DNA from 2 places in the Streptomyces thermocarboxydus genome. Region 1 is predicted to be linked to the other one. Evidence: predicted binding sites of a transcription regulator. Region 1 holds the regulator's gene; the other holds the start of a gene.
What was found. Region 1 encodes HspR, which represses chaperone genes until heat shock. Its sites were predicted from a motif close to TTGAGNNNNNNNNNCTCAA; they were not measured.
Positions count from the first base shown of each region.

Region 2: a site for HspR is predicted at 2,705-2,723, ahead of lon (endopeptidase La). Genes of this name have one in related genera too.

Region 1 covers NZ_CP058273.1:3,762,035-3,773,763, reverse strand. Annotated here, with positions in the region: gene AY578_RS17420 (pyridoxamine 5'-phosphate oxidase family protein) at 13-429, shown strand; gene AY578_RS17415 (Rieske (2Fe-2S) protein) at 597-932, opposite strand; gene AY578_RS17410 (hypothetical protein) at 1,293-2,237, shown strand; gene AY578_RS17405 (helix-turn-helix transcriptional regulator) at 2,254-3,228, shown strand; gene AY578_RS17400 (helix-turn-helix transcriptional regulator) at 3,191-4,222, opposite strand; gene AY578_RS17395 (sugar ABC transporter substrate-binding protein) at 4,370-5,479, opposite strand; gene AY578_RS17390 (heat shock protein transcriptional repressor HspR) at 5,753-6,205, opposite strand; gene dnaJ (molecular chaperone DnaJ) at 6,210-7,379, opposite strand; gene grpE (nucleotide exchange factor GrpE) at 7,416-8,087, opposite strand; gene dnaK (molecular chaperone DnaK) at 8,084-9,928, opposite strand; gene AY578_RS17370 (MraY family glycosyltransferase) at 10,022-11,059, opposite strand; gene AY578_RS17365 ((Fe-S)-binding protein) at 11,367-11,729, shown strand, end outside.
Region 2 covers NZ_CP058273.1:4,836,720-4,848,448, forward strand. Annotated here, with positions in the region: gene AY578_RS22445 (sensor histidine kinase) at 1-1,043, opposite strand, end outside; gene AY578_RS22450 (response regulator transcription factor) at 1,040-1,780, opposite strand; gene AY578_RS22455 (spermidine synthase family protein) at 1,906-2,595, opposite strand; gene lon (endopeptidase La) at 2,746-5,160, shown strand; gene AY578_RS22465 (lysozyme) at 5,239-6,066, opposite strand; gene AY578_RS22470 (MarR family winged helix-turn-helix transcriptional regulator) at 6,292-6,786, shown strand; gene AY578_RS22475 (protein phosphatase 2C domain-containing protein) at 7,094-7,873, opposite strand; gene AY578_RS22480 (sensor histidine kinase) at 8,281-11,355, shown strand; gene AY578_RS22485 (roadblock/LC7 domain-containing protein) at 11,321-11,729, shown strand, end outside.

The DNA.
Region 1 (11,729 bases):
AAGTTCCGGGGCATGACCCTCACGTACGCGGTCGATCCGGGCGATCCGGACGCCTCCTATCTCAGCTTCTGGCGCGAGCGGCACCTGTGCACGCTGACCACGCTCCGCCCGGACGGCACGCCGCATCTGGTACCCGTAGGAGTCACCTATGACCCTGAGCATCTGCTCGCGCGGGTGATCACCAACCGGACCAGCGCGAAGGTCCGCCACATCCGGGCGGCCGGGGACGAGGGCGCGCCCGTCGCGGTCTGCCAGGTGGACGGCGGGAGGTGGGCGACGCTGGAGGGACGCGCGCGGGTACGCACGGAGCCGGAGCGGGTTCAGGACGCGGTGGAGCGGTACGCGGAGCGGTACGGGCGGATGCCGGGGCCCAACCCGGACCGGGTCGTCATCGAGATCGCCCTCACGCGGGCGATGGGGCGGGGGTGAGGAGCGGTGTGATCATCACCGGAAAGCGATGGCTTCCGGCCATCAGCCGACCTGGGTGATACCCCGAAATGTCGCCCAAAACTGCAGCGGCGTCACCGTGTTCAGGTCACGGTGACGCCGCTGCGGGGGGAAGCACCTGCGCGATCTTTTACGACGGGGGAATCGCGTCAGGCACTGCGGGGGGTGGCCGAGATGGTACGGGGGGCAGGGGAGTCGGACTCCACCTGCCGGTGGTCCCGCTGGTCCAGGTTCACAAAGATCATGCCGTACCGGATGGCGCACCGGACTGGCTTGGGCGCCCCCCTGGGCCGGCGCAGGCACCGGTACGCCCGCACGTCGCCGTCCTCGTCGCGGGTGACGACCACGGGCTCACCGAAGACGGTCACCATCAACGAGTCACCGCTGTGGGGGATGGCGGTGACCAGGTCGATGAAGTGCCATCCGGACCGGTAGGCGGTGGCCATCTCGCGCCGGAAGGAGCGGTCGTCAGGTGGGGTGGTCACGTCAGCTCCAGACAGTGTCTGCCGGGCGGTAGACCACGTCCTCGCCGTCACCCGCGCCCACGGCCTCACTCGACCAGACCGTGTCACCCTCCACGCCGCTCTGTGCGCCGGCAGGGCCACTCAGCGCACCGAAGGCCACAACGGCGGAGAAGGCGGCGACAAGCACCGAGCGAAGCATTCTCTTACGCATAGTCGGCTTCGTCCTCACTCGAAGGTCCCCTTTTCCCCCGTCAAGTAAGACGATGGCTCATTCGGGCACGTCATGGCCACACGATCGGTGCATCATGTTCCTGCATGTTCAGGAGCCTGGGGGGTGGAGATTTGTCAACGAATCGGACCAAAACCGTGCATCCCCATCCCATGACGGAGCTGTGCGCGGAAGGAAGTCGTCTGTACGCGAACGCTCTGCGCACGGGACGTATCCCCCGGGCGGAGGCCGAAGCCGCACCCTGCCTGGTCGACTTCTCCCTGCTCCACCCCGATCCCGACGACCCCGACTGGCTGCGCCCCGTCCCGCCGTCCGTCGTCCTGGCGCAGCGCCTCGACCCGATCGAGCGCGAGATCACCGAACGCAGACGGCTGACCATGGAACTGGCGGAGACGTTCGAGCCCTTCATAGGACTCGGCGCGCCCCTGACGGAACCGGCACACTCCATCACCGTGCTCGAAGGACTCGACAGGATCAACGAGGCGCTCGACCTGGCGACCTCGCAATGCCGGCACGAAGTCCTCACCGTCCAGCCGAAGAACCGTCACCCGGAGCAGCGCCTGATCGAGGCGCTGGAGCGCGACCGGCCCCTCATCGAACGCGGGGTGCGCATCAGGACGCTCTACCAGCACACCGCACGGTACAACCCCGAACGCATCGCCTGGACCGAGCAGTTCGCCGACGGCAAGGTGGAGTACCGCACCATCGACGAACTCGTCGAACGCCTCATCATCTGCGACGACACCGTCGCCTTCATCCCCGTCCGGGACGACCGCCAGGTCGCCCTCGAACTGCGCCACCCCGGGCTGGTCCGCTACCTCATCAAGGTCTTCGAGTTCATGTGGGGCCGGGCGGTCCCGCTCACCGCCGGCACCCCCTACGAGACCGCGGCGGACGGCCTCACCGACATCCAGCACTCGATCGCCAAGCTGCTCGTCGAGGGACACGTCGACGAGGCCATCGCGCGCCGCCTCGGCATGAACGTCCGCACCTGCCGGGCGCACATAGCGAAACTGGCCACCGCGCTCGGCAGCGGAAGCCGTGCCCAACTGGGGTATCTGATCGCACAGTCGGGCATTCTCGAGCAGGACCACTGACCGGGGGGCGACCAGCATGAGCGGCGACGCGCCACACGAGGCCACCGAGGCCCTCCGGGCGGAGGCACTGGACCTGTACGCCCGTGCCCTGGACGAGGGCCGCCTGCCCGCCGCGACGGACGCGGAGGCCCCCCTCCTGCTCCGCCTCGGCCTCCTCCGCCCCGCCCAGGACGACCCCGAGCGCCTGGAGCCGGTCCCGCCGCACCTCGCCCTGCACCGGCTGCTGCGCGCCTCCGAGGACCGCGTCGCCGAGGAGCGGCGGCGTCAGGAACGGCTCGCGGAGACCCTGACCCCGCTGCTGCGCGCCCGTGAGCCGGCGGAGCAGGAGTCCTCCCTCGTCACCCGGCACAACGGCATGGAGCGCATCGGGCGGGTCATCGGCGAGGCGATGGCCGACGCGACGGAACTCCTCGCGGTCCAGCCGTACCGCAGCTACGTCCGCTTCGACCCGGCCGTCCACGAGCCCGCCGTCCGGCGCGACCAGGCCCTGCTGGACCGCGGCGGCCGCATCCGCGCCCTGTACCAGCACACCCTGCGCCACGCGCCCTCGCTGGCCTGGCGTTACGAACGCCTCAGCGGCGACGTCGAGGCGCGCTCCCTGGACGAGATCACCGACCGCCTCGTCGTCGTCGACCGCGAGGTCGCCTTCATCCCGGCCGGCCCCGAACGCTCCACCGCCCTGGAGATCCGGCACCCGGCGATCGTGGCGTTCCTGGTCACCACCTTCGACCGGCTGTGGCACCTCGCCTCGCCCATGTACCCGGAGGCGGACCGGCAGCCCACCCTCAACGGCGTCACCCCGCGCCAGCGCGCCATCGCCGCGCTGCTCGTCGAGGGACACACGGACGCCGTCATCGCCGACCGGCTCGGCATGAACATCCGCACCGCGCGGGAGCACATCGCCAAGCTCGCCGCGGTCCTTGGCAGCAGCAGCCGCGCCCAGCTCGGCTACCTCATCGGGAGGTCGGGGATCCTCGACCAGGGGGGATGACCACCGGCGTCTGTGCGCCGTCCAGCCCCGCCTGGGCGATCCGCACCCCCAGCTGCGTCCGGCTCGCCGCCCCCAGCGTCTCCGAGAGGCGCGCGATGTGGGCCCGGCAGGTACGGACGCTGATGCCCAGGCGTTCCGCGATGACCGCGTCCTGGTGGCCCTCCGCGAGGAGCGCGGCGATGGACTGCTCGCGGTGCGAGATGCCCTCGATGCCCGTGTCGGGGAGCGGCGCGGTCAGCGGGATGGCGAGGCGCCACAGGCGCTCGAAGACCGTGCCCAGGTACTCCACCAGCGCAGGGTGCCGCAGTTCCAGCGCCATCGTGCGCTCGGAGTTCGCGGGGATGAAGGCGACCGTGCGGTCGAAGAGGATCAGCCGCTCGATGACCTCGTCCAGCGTCCGCGCCTCCACCGCGTCGCCCATCAGCTCCAGATAGCTGAGCAACCCGTGCCCGTGCCGGGCGACATGGGTGTACAGGTCCCGCATCCGCACGCCCCGCCCGCGCAGCGCCATCGCCCGGTGCAGGCCCTCCGACAGCTCGGCCTCGCGCCGGATGCCGCCGGGCTGGACGGTCAGCACCTCGGTGGTGCACGCCTGCGTCGCCTCGTCCATCGCGGCCTGGATGCGGGCCAGTCCGTCCAGCACACGGATCGCGGGGCCCTCCGAGAAGCCGCCCGGGGCCGGCACCTGGCTGCCCAGACCGGCGTACCACTCGAAGGCGGCGACCGCCGAGCCGACCCGGCGCTGACTCGCCCTCACCTCGTCGTACATGCCGCGCAGCAACCGGGTCATGACCTCCTGCGGGGAGGTCGGGACCAGCCAGTCCATGTCGTCCGGGTCGGGGTGCAGCAGGGCGAGCTCCATGAGGCAGGGGACCCGCTCGGCCTCCCGGCGCGGCAGCCGTCCGCGCCGTACGGCCCGGGAGTACACGCGGTCCCCGGCCTCGCACAGTCGGTCAGCACCGTGCGGATGCTCGTCCGCCCCGTGCCCGGCCATCGCCCATCCCACCCCCGGTATCAGCGTCTTCCGCAGCGCAACTATGCGCGGCCGGAACCTGCTGTGCAACACGGGACCGGCCACCGCACCGGCCCGGGGGCCGGCCGGTGGCCGAATTCGTACGGAGGCGTACGAGGGTGCACAGGGTTACTTCTTGAGCCCGATCTCCGCGCACGCGTCCTTGAAGTCGCCGGTGCAGATGTCGGACATCTCATAGAAGCCGTCGGCGAGGACGGTGTCCTCCAGGTTGTCCTGGGTCAGCGCGACCACGGGCACCAGCTGCGCCGGGATGTCCTGGTCGGTGGGGCTGTCGACGCGGTCGCGGGTGAGCGCGTCGAACTGGATGTCCCGGCCCTGGACCTTCGCCACGGCCATCTCGGCGGCGTTCTCGGCCTCTTCCGGGTAGGACTTGTAGACGCTCATGTACTGCTCGCCGGTCACGATCCGCTGCACCGCGGCGAGTTCCGCGTCCTGGCCGGTGATCGGCGGCAGCTTGGTCACGCCGGCGGCGCGCAGCGCCTTCACGATGCCGCCCGCCATGCCGTCGTTGGCGGAGTAGACGCCCTTGATGTTGTCGAGGCCGATCTCGCCGATCGCCTCCTTCATGTTCTTCTCGGCGTTCTTCGGGTCCCAGTCCTTGGTGTCGAAGGACTTGGCGATGGTGACCTTGCCCTTGAGCTCGGACAGCGCACCGGCCTTGAACTGCTTGGCGTTGGGGTCCGTGGACGAGCCGTTCATCATCACGATCTTGTCGGTGATGCTCAGCTCGCCGCCCAGCGCCTCCAGCAGGGAACGCCCCTGCACCTCGCCGACGAGCGAGTTGTCGAAGGAGATGTACGCGTCGATCGGGCCCTCGGCGAGCCGGTCGTAGGCGATGACCGGGATGCCGGCGTCCTTCGCCTTGGCGACGCTCTCCGCGATGCCGTGCGCGTCCACCGCGTCCAGCACGATGACGTCGACCCTCTTGTCGATCATGCGCTGCATCTGGCCGGCCTGCTTGTCGGCGTCCGCCTCGGCGTTGGCGTACTCGACCTTGCCCTTGCTGCTCGTGAGCTCCTCCACCTTCTTCTTGAAGATGGGGTAGTCGAACTGCTCGTAGCGCGTGTTGGCCTTCTCCGGGAGGAGCAGGCCCACCGTGATGTCGTCGCCCTTGGCCGGGCTCGCGTCGTCGGTGCCGCCCGTCGCGTCGAGCATGCCGCAGCCGGCGAGCGTGACGGACATGGAGACGGCGGCCACGGATATGGCGAAACGACGCATGCGAGGGCTCACTTCAGGTGCGTATTGGACGTGGGCACAGCTATGCGGCCCATGTGACTGAAAAGCCAACGCTTCGGCGCCCACCGCGTCAAGAGGAAGCCACTTAACGAGATGAACACGACACGGTGCGCTGAACTCGTGAAAGTCCTGCGGACATCGCGCGGGGATCACCTGGACACGCAGGCATACCATAGCCACAGGTGTGCTCGTACATAAGAGAAGGGGCCCGTGGGTTCTGTGAACCCACGGGCCCCTCTTCGCCTCGGCGCGCGGTCAGTCGGACTGCTGCTGACGCTTGGGGCGCCAGACCACCAGCGCGCTGGTCTGCTGCACCTCCTGGTAAGGCACCAGGTCACGGCGGTACGAGGCGTGCACGGCGGCCTCGCGCTGACGCATGGCCGCCGCCGCGCCGTCGAGCGCGTCCTCCAGTTCGGCCACACGGGCCTGGAGGGTGGCGACCTGGTTCTCCAGTTCGATGATGCGCTTGATTCCGGCCAGGTTGATGCCCTCGTCCTGCGACAACTGCTGCACCTGACGGAGCAGTTCGATGTCACGGGCCGAGTAGCGCCGGCCCCGGCCCGCCGTACGGTCCGGCGACACAAGCCCCAGACGGTCGTACTGACGCAGCGTCTGCGGGTGCAGGCCGGAGAGCTGGGCCGCCACCGAAATGACGTAGACCGGGGTGTCCTGGGTCAGTTCGTACGGGTTGCGTCGACGGCCGTCCATCGCATCAAGCTCCCTTCGCGGCCTGGAACAGCTCCGCCCGCGGATCCTGGTCCGCGGTTGCCTCGCGATACGCCTCCAGGGCGTCACGAGCCTTCCCCGACAGGTCCTTGGGAACACTCACCTCGACGGTGACCAGCAGATCACCGCGGGTGCCGTCCTTGCGGACCGCTCCCTTGCCGCGGGCGCGCAGGGTGCGTCCGTTGGGTGTGCCCGGCGGCAGCTTCAGCGTCACCGGCGGACCGCCCAGCGTCGGCACCCGGATCTCGCCCCCGAGAGCCGCCTCGGGGAACGTCACCGGCACCGTGACCGTCAGGTTGTCGCCCTTGCGGCCGAACACCGGGTGGCTGCCGACGTGCACGACGACGTACAGGTCGCCCGCGGGGCCGCCCCGCTCGCCGGGCGCCCCCTTGCCGCGCAGCCGGATCCGCTGGCCGTCGCTGACCCCCGCGGGGATGCGCACCTGCATCGTCCGCGAGGACTTGGCCCGGCCGCTGCCCTTGCAGACCTCGCAGGGCTCCTCCGCGATCAGGCCACGGCCCTTGCAGTCCGGGCAGGGGTCGGTCAGCGAGAAACCGCCGCCCGAGCCCCGCGCCACCTGTCCGGTGCCGACGCAGGTCGGGCACACGCGCGGTGTGCCGTTCTTGTCGCCGGTGCCCGAACAGGCCTTGCAGGGCGACTGCGACGACATCCGCAGCGGGACGGTCGCACCCTCGATGGCCTCGGTGAAGCTGAGCGTCACCTCGGACTCGATGTCCTGGCCCCGGCGCGGCTGGGTCCGCTGGGTCCCCGGGCCGCCCCGGTTGAACAGGCCCCCGAAGACGTCACCGAGCCCGCCGCCGAAGCCGCCCTGGCCGCCGGCCTGACCTCCGAAGAGGTCGCCGAGGTCGAAGTTGAACGAGCCGCCGCCCGCGCCCGGCCCCGGACGGAACCCGCCGTTGCCGAAGAGGGCGCGCGCCTCGTCGTACTCCTTGCGCTTCTTGGGGTCGCCGAGGACGTCGTTCGCCTCGGAGATCTCCTTGAACCGCTCCTCCGCCTTGGCGTTCCCCTTGTTGGCGTCCGGGTGGTACTCGCGGGCGAGCTTCCGGTACGCCTTCTTGATCTCGGCCTCGGTGGCGTCCTTGGGGACGCCGAGGACCTTGTAGTAGTCCTTCTCGATGAAGTCCTTGGTGCTCATCCCCGACGTCCCTCCTTTCCTGCGTCAGCCGTAACGTCAGCCCTCCTCCGGGCCACCGTTCTCCTTGTTCTCCCCGTCCGCCTGCTCCGTGCCCTCCTCGGCCGGCAGAGCCGTCTGCGCGCCGGGCTGCGGCTCGGCGACGGCCACCCGCGCGGGGCGGATGGTGCGCTCGCCGATGCGGTACCCCGGCTGCAGAATCGCCACGCACGTCGTCTCGGTGACGTCCGGCGCGTAGGAGTGCATCAGGGCCTCGTGGATCGTCGGGTCGAAGGGCTCGCCCTCCTTGCCGAACTGCTGGAGGCCCAGCTTGGCCGCCGTGGTCTCCAGCGACTCCGCGACCGACTTGAAGCCGCCGACGAGCTCGCCGTGCTCACGGGCGCGGCCGATGTCGTCGAGCACCGGGAGCAGTTCGGTCAGGAGATTCGCCACGGCGGTCTCCTTCACGGCTGCCCGGTCCCGCTCGACACGGCGGCGGTAGTTCTGGAACTCGGCCTGGAGGCGCTGGAGATCCGCGGTGCGCTCGTTCAGCGCCGTACGGGCCTGGTCCAGCTGGGCCACCAGAGCGGCGTTCTGCTCGGTGTCCCCGGCCGGGGCCGCCTCTTCCTCGCGAGAGGGAGCGGCGGCCTGCGGCTCGGCGTCCTCGGACGGTGCGCCGGAAGGGACATCGGGCTGCTGCTGTTCGTCGAAGCCCGGGGTCTCTTCCGTCACGCCGCACCGTCCTTCCGGTCCTCGTCGACGATCTCGGCGTCGACGACGTCGTCGTCGGCCTTGGCCTCACCGGCGCCGGCGGAGGCGCCGCCCGCGGCCTGCGCGCCCTGGGCGTCGGCGTACATCGCCTGGCCCAGCTTCTGCGAGACGGCGGCGACCTTCTCGGTGGCCGTGCGGATCTCGGCGGTGTCCTCGCCCTTGAGCTTCTCCTTCAGCTCGGCGACGGCGGCCTCGACCTCGGTCTTGATCTCGCCGGGCACCTTGTCCGCGTTGTCCGTGAGGAACTTCTCGGTCTGGTAGACGAGCTGCTCGCCCTGGTTGCGGGTCTCGGCGGCCTCGCGGCGGGCGTGGTCCTCCTCCGCGTACTTCTCGGCCTCCTGGCGCATGCGCTCGACCTCGTCCTTCGGGAGCGACGAACCGCCGGTGACGGTCATCTTCTGCTCCTTGCCGGTGCCGAGGTCCTTCGCCGTGACGTGCATGATGCCGTTGGCGTCGATGTCGAAGGAGACCTCGATCTGCGGGACGCCACGCGGCGCCGGCGGCAGACCGGTCAGCTCGAACATGCCGAGCTTCTTGTTGTACGCCGCGATCTCGCGCTCGCCCTGGTAGACCTGGATCTGCACCGACGGCTGGTTGTCCTCGGCCGTCGTGAAGATCTCGGAGCGCTTGGTCGGGATCGTGGTGTTGCGCTCGATCAGCTTGGTCATGATGCCGCCCTTGGTCTCGATGCCGAGGGACAGCGGGGTGACGTCCAGCAGGAGGACGTCCTTGACCTCGCCCTTGAGCACACCGGCCTGGAGCGCGGCGCCGATGGAGACGACCTCGTCCGGGTTGACGCCCTTGTTGGCCTCCTTGCCGCCGGTGAGGTCCTTGACCAGCTCGGCGACGGCGGGCATACGGGTCGAACCGCCGACCAGGACGACGTGGTCGATCTCGCTGACGGAGATGCCGGCGTCCTTGATCACGTTGTTGAACGGGGTCTTGCAGCGCTCGAGCAGATCCGCGGTCAGCTGCTGGAACTGGGCGCGGGTCAGCTTCTCGTCGAGGTGCAGGGGGCCCTCGGCGGAAGCCGTGATGTAGGGGAGGTTGATCGAGGTCTCGGTGGACGAGGACAGCTCGATCTTCGCCTTCTCGGCGGCCTCACGCAGACGCTGCAGCGCCATCTTGTCCTTGGCCAGGTCCACGCCGTGGCCGGCCTGGAACTGCTTGACCAGGTAGTCGACGACGCGCTGGTCCCAGTCGTCGCCACCGAGGTTGTTGTCACCGTTGGTGGCCTTCACCTCGACGACACCGTCGCCGATCTCCAGGAGGGAGACGTCGAAGGTACCGCCACCGAGGTCGAAGACGAGGATCGTCTGGTCGTCCTTGTCGAGGCCGTACGCCAGGGCGGCGGCCGTCGGCTCGTTGACGATGCGCAGCACGTTCAGACCGGCGATCTCGCCGGCCTCCTTGGTCGCCTGGCGCTCGGCGTCGTTGAAGTACGCCGGGACGGTGATGACCGCGTCGGTCACCTTCTCGCCCAGGTACGCCTCGGCGTCCCGCTTCAGCTTCTGCAGCACGAAGGCGCTGATCTGCTGCGGGTTGAAGTCCTTGCCGTCCAGGTTGATCTTCCAGTCGGTGCCCATGTGGCGCTTGACCGACCGGATGGTCCTGTCGACGTTGGTCACGGCCTGGCGCTTGGCCACCTCGCCGACCAGCACCTCACCGTTCTTGGCGAAGGCGACGACGGAAGGCGTGGTCCTGGCGCCCTCGGCGTTGGTGATGACGGTGGGCTCGCCGCCCTCCAGAACGCTGACGACGGAGTTAGTCGTGCCCAGGTCGATGCCGACCGCACGTGCCATTTCGATTCCTCCAACTGACTTGAGTGGAACAGACTCAAGCATGCATGACGGCCGCCATCGGGTCAACAGAGCTGAGTCGAGCAGACTCAACTCTTATCCGCTTCTTACACGCAACCGCCCGCTGACCTGCGGCGACGCGCTGGCGACACGTTGACGCGGAGGGAAAACAGGGGTGACGGGACGCCTCACCAGCATCAGCACGAGCACCGCGGCGCCCGCCGCGACCCACCACGCCGCCCCCGGGGACAGCCTGCCGGTGTGCACGCACACCGCGACCAGCGCCCCCGCCGCGGAGGCGGCGCCCAGCAGTACCGGCACCGCGCGCGGCGCGAGGCCCAGCCGCCGCAGCCGGTGCCCGAGGTGGTCGGGGCGTCCACGGGTCACCCCACGGCGGTCGAGCCGCCGCCCGAGTACCACCAGGACCGCGTCCGCACACGCGACCGCCGTCAGGGCGTACAGCACGGCCGCCCCGGCTCCCGTTCCCTGCCCGGCCCGGACGAAAACCGCCGAGGCGGCCAGCAGGAAGCCGGTGAACAGCGCGCCGGCCGCGCCCAGGCCCGCCTGCGCGGGGAACCAGTTGTGCAGCAGGAAGCCGATGAGCGCGGCCGCCAGCACGCCGAGCAGTGCGGCCAGGCCCTCCATCAGCTCGGCCGTGGCGCACGCGGCGACCCCGAACGCGCCCACCGCGCCGACCGTGCCGGCCAGCCCGTCGGCGTGGTCCAGCCCCCGGAAGGCGGTGGTCGCGACCGCGATCCACACCACGGCGGCCGCTCCGGCGGCGACGCCGGTCTCCTCGTACGGCACGACGAAGCCCGCGGCGACCGCCGTGCCGGCCGGTGCGACCCACCACCGCAGCCGCCGCAGGTCGGCGGCAAGCCCGAGCAGCGCGACACAGCCGGCCGCCGCGAGCACCCGGCCGACCCCGGCGCCCAGCGGCAGCAGACCGGCGCGGTCGGCGCCGGCCGCGACCAGGAGGGTGGCCGGCGCGACGGCCGTTCCCCCGGAAAGCGGCAAGGGCCGGCGCCGCCTGCGGTCGGTGATTCCGAGACGCAGGGCGGGGGTCCGCAGCACCCCGGTGAGGAGGGCGGAGAGCAGCAGGGCGGTGGCGGCGGCGGCGATCCCGTAGAGCACGGATATAAGTTAGGGGCGTATGGACTGATTTGGCGTGAATAACACGATCGGATCCCGGACGCCATCCGGGACACCCTCGAAAGGGCGCCTTGGTAGGCGACCCTCAGCGATTCAGATCACCCCGTGCCCGGCTACAGTGCGGCCTGAGATGGGGGTAGTCTCAGACGGACTGCATAAGTTACCGCTTAGTAATCTCGGGGAAGCCGAACGGCAGCCGGACGCAAGCCGCACGGCGGCCGGCCGGCACACCCCGTGAGCCCCACCGAAAAACCGCCCCCAGAACCCCTCGCAGGCCCGAGGAGCCCCCATGCAACTCGCCGCGATCATCGTGTCGCTGGTCCTGACCGTGGTCGGCGTTGCGCTGCTCGCACGCGCGATCGGCCAGTTCGTCCGGTACTTCAAGCTGGGCCAGCCGGTCCCGGCCGGCACCCGGACCGACAACCCCTACCAGCGCAGTGTGACCCTGGTGCGGGAGTTCCTCGGCCACACCCGTATGAACAGGTGGGGCATCGTCGGAATCGCCCACTGGTTCGTCGCCGTCGGCTTCCTGACCCTGCCGCCGACCCTCGCCCAGGCCTTCGGCCAGCTCTTCCAGGCCGACTGGACGCTCCCGGTCATCGGCGGCTTCCTGCCGTTCGAGCTGTACATCGAGTTCATCGGCGTCATGACG
Region 2 (11,729 bases), 1.1 Mb from region 1:
ACCCCGATCCGGCCGCCGTGCAGATCCACGGCCCAGCGGGCGATCGCGAGGCCCAGACCGGTGCCGCCGTCGCTGCCGGGGCCGTGCGGCCGGTTGACGCTGCCGCGGTTGAACCGCTCGAAGACCCGGTGCCACTCCGTGCGCGGGATGCCCGGACCCTCGTCCAGCACCTCCAGCTCCAGCGACTCCGGCTCGGAGCCCTGCCGGGCCCGCACGGTCACCCGGCCGTGCGGCGGGCTGTGCTTGACCGCGTTGTCGATCAGGTTGGCGACCACCTGGTGGATCCGCTCGGGATCGGCGTGCGCCACCAGCTCGGGCGGCGAGACGTCCAGGTGCAGATGCACGTCCGTACGGGTGTGGCTGCCGGAGCCCGAGGCCATGCTCGCCCGGGCGGAGGCCACCATGTTGGCCTCCTTCAGCACGCCCGACAGGTACGGCCACACCTCGAAGCGGCGCTTCCTCAGCGGGACCACGCCGTTGTCCAGGCGAGAGAGGTCCAGCAGCGTCTCCACCAGGCGGCCGAGCCGCTCGGTCTGCTTCAGGGCCGTGCGCATCGTCTCGGGATCGGCCTTGGTGACCCCGTCGACGATGTTCTCCAGCACCGCGCGCAGCCCCGCGATGGGGGTGCGCAGCTCGTGCGAGACGTTGGCGACCAGCTCCTTGCGCTGGCTGTCCTGCGCCTCCAGCTCGTCGGCCATGACGTTGATCGTCTGGGCCAGGTCGCCCAGCTCGTCGCGGCGGCTCTCGCGCACCCGGCGGGTGTAGTCGCCGTGCGAGATGGACCGCGCGACGGCGTTCATGTCGTCCAGCGGGGCGGTGAGGGAGTGCGCCACGAACTGGGTGATCAGCAGCGTGGCGATCATCGAGAAGACCGTGATGAAGCGCAGCTCCGTCTTGGTGTGCACCGCGATCACCGAGAGTCCGGTGGTGATCAGGACCGAGACGACGACCAGCGCGCCCAGCTTGGTCTTGATCGAGAACGGGCGCACACCGCCCCAGGGCTGCTTCTTCCGCTGTCCGCGTCCCGCCGGACCCCCGCTCATGGCGTCGGCGTCTCCAGGGCGTAGCCCACGCCGTGCACGGTGCGGATGCGCTCGGCGCCGATCTTCCGGCGCAGCGCCTTGATGTGGCTGTCCACGGTCCGGGTGCCGGAGGCGTCCGCCCAGTCCCACACCTCGGCCAGCAGCTGCTCACGGGAGAGCACCGCGCGCGGGGTGTTGGCCAGGCACACCAGGAGGTCGAACTCGGTGGGCGTCAGATGGACGTCCTCGCTGCGCACGCGCACCCGGCGCTGCGCGTGGTCGATCTCCAGCTCGCCCAGGCGCAGGATGCCGCTGCGCGGGGTGGTGGCCGCGAGGGCCGCGCGCTCCATGCGGCGCAGCAGCACGTGCACGCGCGCCGCCAGCTCCCGCATGGAGAACGGCTTGGTCATGTAGTCGTCGGCGCCGACGCCGAGGCCCACCAGCATGTCGGTCTCGTCGTCGCGCGCGGTGAGCATCAGCACCGGCACCGGCCGCTGGGCCTGCACGCGCCGGCAGACCTCCAGGCCGTCGAAGCCCGGCAGCATGATGTCGAGGATCAGCAGGTCGGGCTGCCAGGCCTCCGCCGTGTCCACCGCGGACGGACCGTCGCCCGCCGTTTGCACCAGGAATCCCTCGGCACGCAGGCGGGTCGCGATGGCGTCCACGATCGTCGCGTCGTCCTCGACCACCAGGACCCTGCGCTGCGCGCCGGGGGTGGTCGTCGCCGTGCCGTTGTGGGAGGTCTGTGTCTGCTCCATCGCCCGCCCCTGAGGTGTGCTTTTTCCGGAATCCGTGGGGTGATCCGTCGTCTGCGCATCACTGCGATTGACGCTTGAATGATCCGCGTCAGGGCAGCAGCGTACGGGGATTCACCACGGCTTTGCTATCCAGGGCGGACGCCGATGTGCACGACGTCCGGAACGCCTCGGGCAACGGGGATCTCTTCGGTACGCACCTGCCGGAACCCGGCATTCCGCAAGGTTCCCTCGAATTCCGGTGAAGGCTTCGCGGACCATACCGCGAGGACCCCGCGCGGCTTCAACACCCTTGCACACGCGGCGAGTCCGTCGGGCGAGTAGAGCCCCTCGTTGCCCTCGTCGACGGTCCAGTCGGGTCCGTTGTCGATGTCGAGACACAGCGCGTCGAATGTGTCGGATGTCTCATTGACGTAAGTAATCAAATCCTGCTCGACGATCTCCGTCCGGGGGTCGGCGAGCGCCGCGCCGGAGAGCTCGGCCAGCGGGCCCGAGCGGTGCCAGCCGATGATCGCAGGCTCCCGCTCCACCACCGAGATCCGCCCCCAGCGCTCCTGCCCGGCCGCGTGCGCCAGGGAGAAGCCCACGCCCAGCCCGCCGATCAGCACCGACGGCTCCGCGGCCCCCGGGTCCAGGGCCGCCAGGGCCGCGTCCACGAGCAGCCGCTCGGAACGTCCGTCGGAGGTGTCCATCAGGAAGCAGCCGTTGGCGATGATCTGCAGCAGACCGCCGTGTCTGCGCAGTACGACCTCGCCGTACGGGCCCTCGCGACGGTCCAGGACTTCAGGAGCTTCGGGAATGCCGTAGGGGGTGGACATGCGTTCATCCTGGCAGGTCCCGCCCGGCGGTGATCCGGGCCCGGACGGCCCGGCCCGGTGATCGCTGAGAGCGAACGCCGCCTTGGGAACATTCGCCAGCTCCCCTGCATTGAGTCGACATAGCTCAACTTGACTGCCGAAGGGGAGATCATGGCTGCTGAGTCCACACCGCTCGCCCTGCCCGTGCTGCCGCTCGACGACGAGGTCGTGCTGCCCGGGATGGTGGTTCCGCTGGACCTGAGCGATTCCGAGGTGCGCGCGGCGGTGGAGGCCGCCCAGGCCGCCGCCCGCGACGAACCGGGCAAGCCCAAGGTGCTCCTCGTGCCGCGCGTCGACGGCACCTACGCCGGGACCGGCGTGCTGGGCACGGTCGAGCAGGTCGGCCGGCTGGCCGACGGCGACCCGGGCGCGCTGATCCGCGGCCGGGGGCGGGTGCGCATCGGCGCCGGCACCACCGGGCCGGGCGCGGCGCTGTGGGTGGAGGGCACCCGCATCGACGAGAGCGTGCCCGAGCCGCTGCCCGGCCACGTGACCGAACTGGTCAAGGAGTACAAGGCGCTCGCCACCGCCTGGCTGCGCAAGCGCGGCGCCTGGCAGGTCGTGGACCGGGTCCAGGCCATCGACGACGTCTCCGCGCTCGCCGACAACTCCGGCTACTCGCCGTTCCTCACCACCGAACAGAAGGTCGCCCTGCTGGAGACCACCGACCCGGTGGCCCGGCTGAAGCTCGCCACCCAGCAGCTGCGCGACCACCTCGCCGAGCAGGACGTCGCCGAGACCATTGCCAAGGACGTCCAGGAGGGCGTCGACAAGCAGCAGCGGGAGTTCCTGCTCCGCCGCCAGCTGGAGGCGGTCCGCAAGGAGCTGCGCGAGCTGAACGGCGAGCAGGACGGTGACGAGTCCGACGACTACCGGGCCCGCGTCGAGGCCGCCGATCTCCCCGAGAAGGTCCGCGAGGCCGCGCTCAAGGAGGTCGACAAGCTGGAGCGCTCCTCCGACCAGTCGCCCGAGGGCTCCTGGATCCGCACCTGGCTCGACACGGTCCTGGAGATGCCGTGGAACGAGCGCACCGAGGACTCCTACGACATCCGCGGCGCCCAGGAGGTCCTGGACGCCGAGCACGCGGGGCTGCAGGACGTGAAGGAGCGCATCACCGAGTACCTGGCCGTGCGCAAGCGGCGCAGCGACCGGGGCCTGGGCGTCGTCGGCGGGCGGCGCGGCGGCGCGGTGCTGGCCCTGGTGGGCCCGCCCGGCGTCGGCAAGACCTCGCTCGGCGAGTCCGTCGCGCACGCCATGGGCCGCAAGTTCGTCCGGGTCGCCCTCGGCGGCGTCCGCGACGAGGCGGAGATCCGCGGCCACCGCCGCACCTACGTCGGCGCGCTGCCCGGCCGGATCGTGCGGGCGATCAAGGAGGCCGGCTCGATGAACCCGGTCGTCCTGCTCGACGAGATCGACAAGGTCGGCTCCGACTTCCGCGGCGACCCCGCGGCGGCCCTGCTGGAGGTCCTCGACCCGGCGCAGAACCACACCTTCCGGGACCACTACCTGGAGGTCGAACTCGACCTGTCCGATGTGGTGTTCCTCGCCACCGCCAACGTCCTGGAGGCCATCCCGGAGGCCCTGCTCGACCGTATGGAGCTGGTCCGCCTCGACGGCTACACCGAGGACGAGAAGATCGTCATCGCCCGCGACCACCTGCTCCCGCGCCAGCTGGAGCGGGCCGGTCTGCAGCCGGACGAGGTGACGATCGAGGAGGGCGCGCTGCGCAAGCTGGCCGGCGAGTACACGCGCGAGGCCGGCGTGCGCAACCTGGAGCGGTCGGTCGCGCGGCTGCTGCGCAAGGTCGCGGCCCAGCACGAACTGGGGGAGCGGGAGCTGCCGTTCACCGTGACCGAGGGCGACCTGCGCGGTCTGATCGGGCGGCCGCACCACGTGCCGGAGTCCGCCCAGGAACCCGCCGAGCGGCGCACCGCGGTGCCCGGCGTCGCCACCGGGCTCGCCGTGACCGGCGCCGGCGGTGACGTCCTCTACGTCGAGGCGTCCCTGGCCGACCCGGAGACGGGCGCGGCGGGGCTGACCCTGACCGGCCAGCTGGGCGACGTGATGAAGGAGTCGGCGCAGATCGCGCTGAGCTTCCTGCGCAGCCACGGCGCCGAGCTGGAACTGCCGGTGGGCGACCTGAAGGACCGGGGCGTGCACATCCACTTCCCGGCGGGCGCGGTCCCCAAGGACGGCCCGAGCGCGGGCATCACGATGACCACGGCCCTGGCCTCGCTGCTCTCCGGACGCCTGGTGCGCACGGACGTGGCGATGACCGGGGAGGTGTCGCTGACCGGGCGGGTGCTGCCCATCGGCGGGGTGAAGCAGAAGCTGCTCGCCGCGCACCGGGCGGGCGTCACCACCGTGATCATCCCCAAGCGCAACGAGCCCGACCTGGACGACGTCCCGGCGGAGGTGCTGGAGAAGCTCGACGTGCACGCCGTCACCGACGTCCGCCAGGTCCTGGAGCTGGCGCTGTCCCCGGCGACGAACGGGGCGGCGCCGGAGGTTCCGGTGGCCGCGTGACGGGGGCCGCCGGATGAGGGGAGGCCCGGGCTCCGTGAGGGAGGCCCGGGCCTTTCCCGTGCCGCCGAGGGCCTTGGGTCAGCTTCCGGTGGCGAAGGACCGCACCCCGTCGACGGTGCCGTTGAAGCGGTCGTGGTCGCCGACCGTCGGGCCGGTCGAGGTGTACTGCCACATCGTGTACGTGGACCAGCCTGCGGGCAGTTCGCCCACGGTGGAGGCGTACCGGGCGATCCACAGCGGGGTGGACGCGAAGCCCGCGTAGTTGCCGGTGCACTGCTTCCACCAGCTGGTCGCGGTGTAGATGACGGCGTCGCGGCCGGTGCGGGCGCGGTAGCGGTCGAGGAAGTCGCGGATCCAGCTCACCATCGAGCTCGCCGACTTGCCGTAGCAGTCGTCGCCGTACGGGTTCCACTCGATGTCCAGGACGCCCGGCAGGGTGCGTCCGTCGGCGGACCAGGCGCCGCCGCGGTCCACGAAGTAGTCCGCCTGGGCGGCGCCGGTCGTGGTGTCGGGGGTGGCGAAGTGGTAGGCGCCGCGGACCATGCCGACGTCGTAGGAGCCGTTGTACTGCTGCGCGTGGTACGGGTTGGTGTAGTACGTGCCCTCCGTCGCCTTGGCGTAGGCCCAGCGCACCCCGCTGCTCCACAGCGTGGGCCAGGCGACGTTGCCCTGGTGGCTGGAGACGTCCACGCCCTCCGTCTGGGTGGCGCGGGAGGTGGGCAGGCCGGCCTGGCCGTCGTGGGCGAGGACGCCCATGCCCATGTGGGCGGAGCCGCGCGGCGGGACGGAGGGGGAGGCGCCGTCGGCGACGGCGGAGGTCTGCGGAAGGGCGAGCAGCGTGAGCAGGACGGCGCCGGCGGTGCCGAGCGCGCGTATGCGGACGAGTCGGGATCTGTGCACAGGCATGACGCATCTCCGAACGGTCATGGGACGAACCCGGAATGTGACCCACATCGCATGTAGTGGGCATGCCACGTAATGGCCTGGTAGAGAAACTGCGGGCGTCGGCCACGGCGGCGGGCGGAATCGCCGCGCGCTGCCGTTGGTCTACGCCTGCGAAATACTTATGGAGCTGGGGCGACGCCGCCACTCGGCGAGAACTTTCAGAACGGGAAACAGGCAGGGGCCAACGTGCACGAAGACGGAAACGGCGGCGAGGAGCGCGCCGGTTCGCCGGAACCCGCGTCCGGGGTGGAACAGCCCGCGTTCCTCGCGCTGGAACGCGAGTTGACGGTCCTGCTGAGGCGCGCCCGGGCCAGCCAGGGGGAGATGGCGCGCGAGGTCCACCCCGACCTCGAGCCGTCCGCGTACGGACTGCTGGTCCGTCTGGAGGAGTGCGGGCGGCAGCGGGCCACCGAACTGGCCTCCTACATCGGCGTCGGCAAGGCGACGATGTCGCGCCAGCTGCGCGCCCTGGAGGAGCTCGGGCTCGTGGGGCGCGAGCCCGACCCCGCCGACGGACGCGCCTGGCTCGTCACCCTCACGGAGGAGGGGCGCCGCCGGGTGAGCCGCGTCCGCGAGGCCCGCCGGGCCCGCTATGCCGGCCGCCTGGCCGACTGGAACCCGACGGAGGTCGACGAACTGGCGCGCCTGCTGCACAGGCTGAACCGGGGCATGGAGAAGTAAGGGGTCCCTGCAGCCCCCCTTCAGGGGCGCGGGGAACTGCGCGCCCAGCCACGGTCGGCCCGCAGCTGCGGCGCGTGGCGCTTTGAGGCGGGCTGCGGCGGAGGCGTCCCTGAGGGGCGCGGGGAACTGCGCGCCCAGCCACGGAGGTCCCGCACCCGGCGTCGGCGGGGTGCCGCTGCGCCCACCCGTGCCGCCCCTAGCGGCACGACTGCCCGCAGCGGCGGCGTCCCTCAGGGGCGCGGGGAACTGCGCGATCGGCCCCCACCGGCCCGCAGCCGGACACGGATCCGCCGTGCGGGTGGCGCCGTCACGCGAACGGCAGCTCCACGTGAACGGCCGTCGCATCGTCATGCGTCTTCCCCCCGAGGGGCCGCCCCCGCTCCAGGGCACGCACCCTCCGGACCAGCCCCGCCGCCCCCTCCTCCCGAATCACCCGCACGCAGTCCCCCCAGTCCCCCTCCGCGAACCGCTCCACCCACCGCGACGCCCCGTCCGTCAGCGCGGTCAACGCCCGCACCCGCTCACGGGGCAGGGAGACGGTCACGGCGCGTGACGACACCGCCGGATCGGCCGCGGCCGTGAAGAACCCGCCCTCCTTGTTCCGCAGCGTCGTGTCCACGACCTCGTGGCTGGACAGGGCCGAACGGGGCAACCGGTCCAGCCGGTCGTCCCGTACCGCCGTGACCGCGCCGTCCGGCGACTCGACCAGCAGGACCGAGTCCGACAGCACCAGACACTCCACCGAGTCGGGTGACCAGCGCGCCAGCACCACCGTTGCCTGCGGCGTTCGGGGGTGAGAAAGGTCACAGGTCGAGGCATGACTCTCGGCCGTACGTGCGATCCCGCGCGACAGCACCCCGGTCAGGGGAACATCCGGGAGGGAAACGGTCAGTTCGGTCAGAGCGCCGCCCAGCCGGGCGGTGAACCAGTGCACCGAATGCAGACACCCGCCCCCGTCCGACGGCGGCGTCACGCCGTCCAGGACCACGAGCGCGCCGCCCTGTCCGGAGGCGGGGAGCGCGACGCTCGCGAAGTCCTCGTTGGGGCGTCCCGGATCACCGGGTTCCGAAACAAGCTCCGTGCGCATCCGGCCAGTCTGCACGAGCTCCCCACAACGACCGCCGGAGTCCGGCAATTGACGCCCCTTCTCCACAGGCGCGCAGGTCACGCGCCTGATTTGGGAGGGAATGAAGGCCTCCGGGAAGACGTGGCGGCGAATATTGCCACCGCCCGCCGCAGACGTCCAACCGGCGTGCCACGCAGCTCCGCTGCGGTGCACAACGGAACTTGCCCCTCAACTCGCCTCCGATGTTCACTCCTTCGAGTGGCGGGTCAGGTGATGCGCATCCACTGTCCACGGGCACTGGGAGGGTCGGGGAGCGTTGGGGGCGCCTCACTGTCCGAGCGCGTCCAGCGGCTCGGGGGCAGCGCCCGCGCCCGTTGACGGAGCGTCACCCGGGCCCACGGGTACACGAGTCAGGAATGCGAGCACCGGTGCAGAAGACGCGGCCTCGTCGCAAGGACAAGCAGACGGCCCTCACGGGGGACGCGCAGCAGACGCCCACCGTCGGCAAGGGCCGCCCCACCCACGTGCGCAACCGTCTTGTCGTCGCCGTCGCCGTGGTGGCCGCGGCGATTGCCGGGGCCGGGGCGCCCTCCGTGCTGGCGGCGTCCCAGCAGCTGCACGACTCCCAGGAACTGGTGACGCTCGCCGAGCGGACCCAGGACGCGCTCACCCTGGCCCACTCCCTGGCCGACGAGCGTGACGAGGTCGTCCCCTACATCGCGGCCGGGCGCCCCGAGGACAAGGCGCCCTCCGAGGAGCAGAGCGCCCGGGTCGACCGCCAGGTCGAGGAGCTGCGCGCCGACGAGGACACCTCGCAGGCGCTGCGCGACGAGCTCGACGCCGTCGCCGCCGTGCGCCGCGCCGCCCTCACCGGCAAGTCGGGCCCGCTGGAGGCCCACCAGGCGTACTCCGACGCCATCACCCAGCTGCACAAGGTCGCCGCGCGGCTGGCCGACGCCACCCCGCCCCGCGCCGGCTCCGGCGCCCACGCGCTCACCGAGCTGGACACCGCCGTCCAGCAGGCCGCCGCCACCCGCGGACTGCTGCTCGCCGCGCTGAACGTGCCGAGCTCGACCGAGACCGTGATCGACCCGGTCACCGGCCTGCCCGTCAGCTCCGACGGCGCATCCGAGGAGGACGAGGAGCGGCGCGACGAACTGTCCGCCGCCGCGCTCCTGGCCCGCGTCCGCTCCGACGCGGCCCTCGCCGACTTCCGCGACGCCGCCCCGAAGGCCGCGCGCGCCTCGTACGACTCCACGGTCACCGGGCCCGAGGTCGACAGCGCCGACAAGTACCTCGAGAAGCTCACCGACAAGCCGACGCTCTCCGACGGCGAGGTCAAGACCAGCCCCAAGAAGCTCGCGGCGGCGCTCAGCGCGCGGATCGAGATGATGCGCGGCGTCGAGGCATCCCTGTTCGAGCAGCGCACCACGGAACTCGCCGGACTCCGCGACGAGGACGTCACCGAGCTGGAGATCCGCATCGCGATCCTCGGCGCGCTGCTGCTGCTCTCGGTCGGCGTCGCCACCGCGATGGCCCGCACCCTCACCCGGCCGCTTTCGGTGCTGCGCCGCGGCTCCGCCCGGCTCGCCGAGGCGGAGGACCCGGCGGCCGAGGAGCCCGTCACCTTCACCGGCCGCAACGACGAGTTCGCCCAGGTCGTCCGCTCCGTCAACGCCCTGCACGCGCACGCCGCCGGGCTCGGCCGGCGGATCGCCACGCTGGAGGCCGACCGCAAGCACCTCGTCGGACAGCGGCAGAAGATGGCCGACGCCCGCGAGGAGCTGCGCGCCGAACTCGCCGAGGCCACCGCCCGCATGGAGCGGATGCGGCACAGCATCGGCGGCACCTTCGTGAACCTCGCGCTGCGCACCCTCGGCCTGGTCGAACGCCAGCTCGGCGTCATCGAGGGGCTGGAGGAGCGGGAGGACGACCCGGACCGCCTGGCCACGCTGTTCAAGCTCGACCACTTCGCCACGGTGATGCGCCGGCACAGCGAGAACCTGCTGGTCCTCGCCGGCACCGAGCACGGCCGGCACACGGCGGGTCCGGTCCCGCTGGTCGACGTCGTGCGGGCCGCGGTGAGCGAGATCGAGCGGTACGAGCGGGTGCGGATCGCGGCACTGCCGCCGCACGCGCACATCGCCGGGTTCGCCGCCGACGACCTGTCCCACCTGCTCGCCGAACTCATGGAGAACGCCACCGCGTTCTCCCCGCCGGACACGCCCGTCGAGGTTTCCGCCTGGCTGATGGAGAACGGCGAGGTGATGCTCTCCGTCCAGGACGAGGGCATCGGCATGGCCGAGGACCGCCTCGACCGGCTCAACACGCGGCTCTCCGAGTTCGACCCGGAGGCGGGGTACGACGCGGAAGCCGAGTCCGGCGACGGTCTCGGCCTCGGCCTGTACGTCGTCGCCCGGCTCGCCCACCGGCACGGGGTGCGGGTGCAGCTGCGCAAGCAGAAGCAGGGCGGGATCGCCGCGGTGGTCGTCCTGCCGGACCCGCTGCTGGCGCCGGCCACCCCCACGGCCGTCCCCGCGTCCGTCCCGGGCGCCGCCCACACGGTGTCCCTGCCGGGCGCCGACGCGGAGGCCAACTCCAACGTCCTGCGCGGCCGCGGCAAGTCCGGCGACCTCCTGGTCGACCTGGCGGAACGCTCCATCCAGGCCCGGGAGGCAGCGGAGGCGTCCGCGTCGGAGACGCCTTCGCCCGGGACGCCTGAGGCGCCGGACGCGCAGGGTGCGGGGGACACCGCGGAGGCCACGGACACCCCGTCCACCGTGGACGCCCCGACGGCACCGGAGTCCGCCCGGACCTCCGACGAGACGGACACCGCCGAGCCGGCCGCCCCGCCCGTCGCCGAAGCGCCCGCAGGCGCCGGTGACGTCGACGCGCCCCGGTCGCACGACGTCCCCCCGGCCCGTTCGAGCGAGCCGGACGCCGGGCCCACCGCCCCCGCGGAGCGCCCCGCCGAGACCACCATGGAGCTGTTCATCCCGGCGCAGCCGGAGGAGGGTGTGCGCCCGGGTGCCGGGCACGCGCCCGAGCCCCCGCACCCGCGTCGGACACCGCACCGGCACCCGCGGGCCTCGCGCCCGCGTCGGACACCACGCCGGCCGCCGAGGCCCACGCGCCCGACACCCCCGTCCCCGGCACCCCCGCCGGCGACACCGAAGGCGGCCCCGAGCACGCCCGGGTCGCCGACGGCCCCGACGGCCCCGACGGCGAGGAGCCCGTCACCGCCAAGGGACTGCCGAAGCGCACGCCGAAGATCACCGCGCCGGTCGCTCCCCCGCGGCCGCGGTCCGGTTCGGTGGACGCCGAGGCCCTGCGCAAGCGGCTCGGCGGCTTCCACCGGGGCGCGGACGCCGGGCGGCGGGACGTCGAGGCGGAGCTGGCTGCCGAGCGGTCCCGCGGGGACGTCACAACCGAAGAAGCCACGGGGGGCACTGTCGAGGAGGCAAGCAGTTGACCGCGCCCAGTACCTTCGGACTGAGCCATGAGGCCCGCAACCTGCACTGGCTGCTGACGAACCTCGTCGAGGAGGTGCCCGGCATCCTGTCCGTCGCCGTGGTCTCCTCCGACGGCCTGCTGCTCCTCTCCTCCGACGAGGCGCTCGCCCGCGCCCGCAGCGGCCCGAGCCCGGAGCAGAGGGGCCCGCGCGGCTCCTCCGCCGACCTGGCCACCGTCGTCTCCGGCATCGGCAGCCTCACCGTCGGCGCCTCGAAGCTGATGGACTACGGCCCCGTCAAGCACACGATGGTCGCCATGGACGAGGGCAGCCTCTTCGTGATGTCCATCAGCGACGGCTCGCTGCTCGGCGTGCACGGCTCGGCGGACTGCGACATGAGCGTCGTCGCGTACCACATGGCCCTGT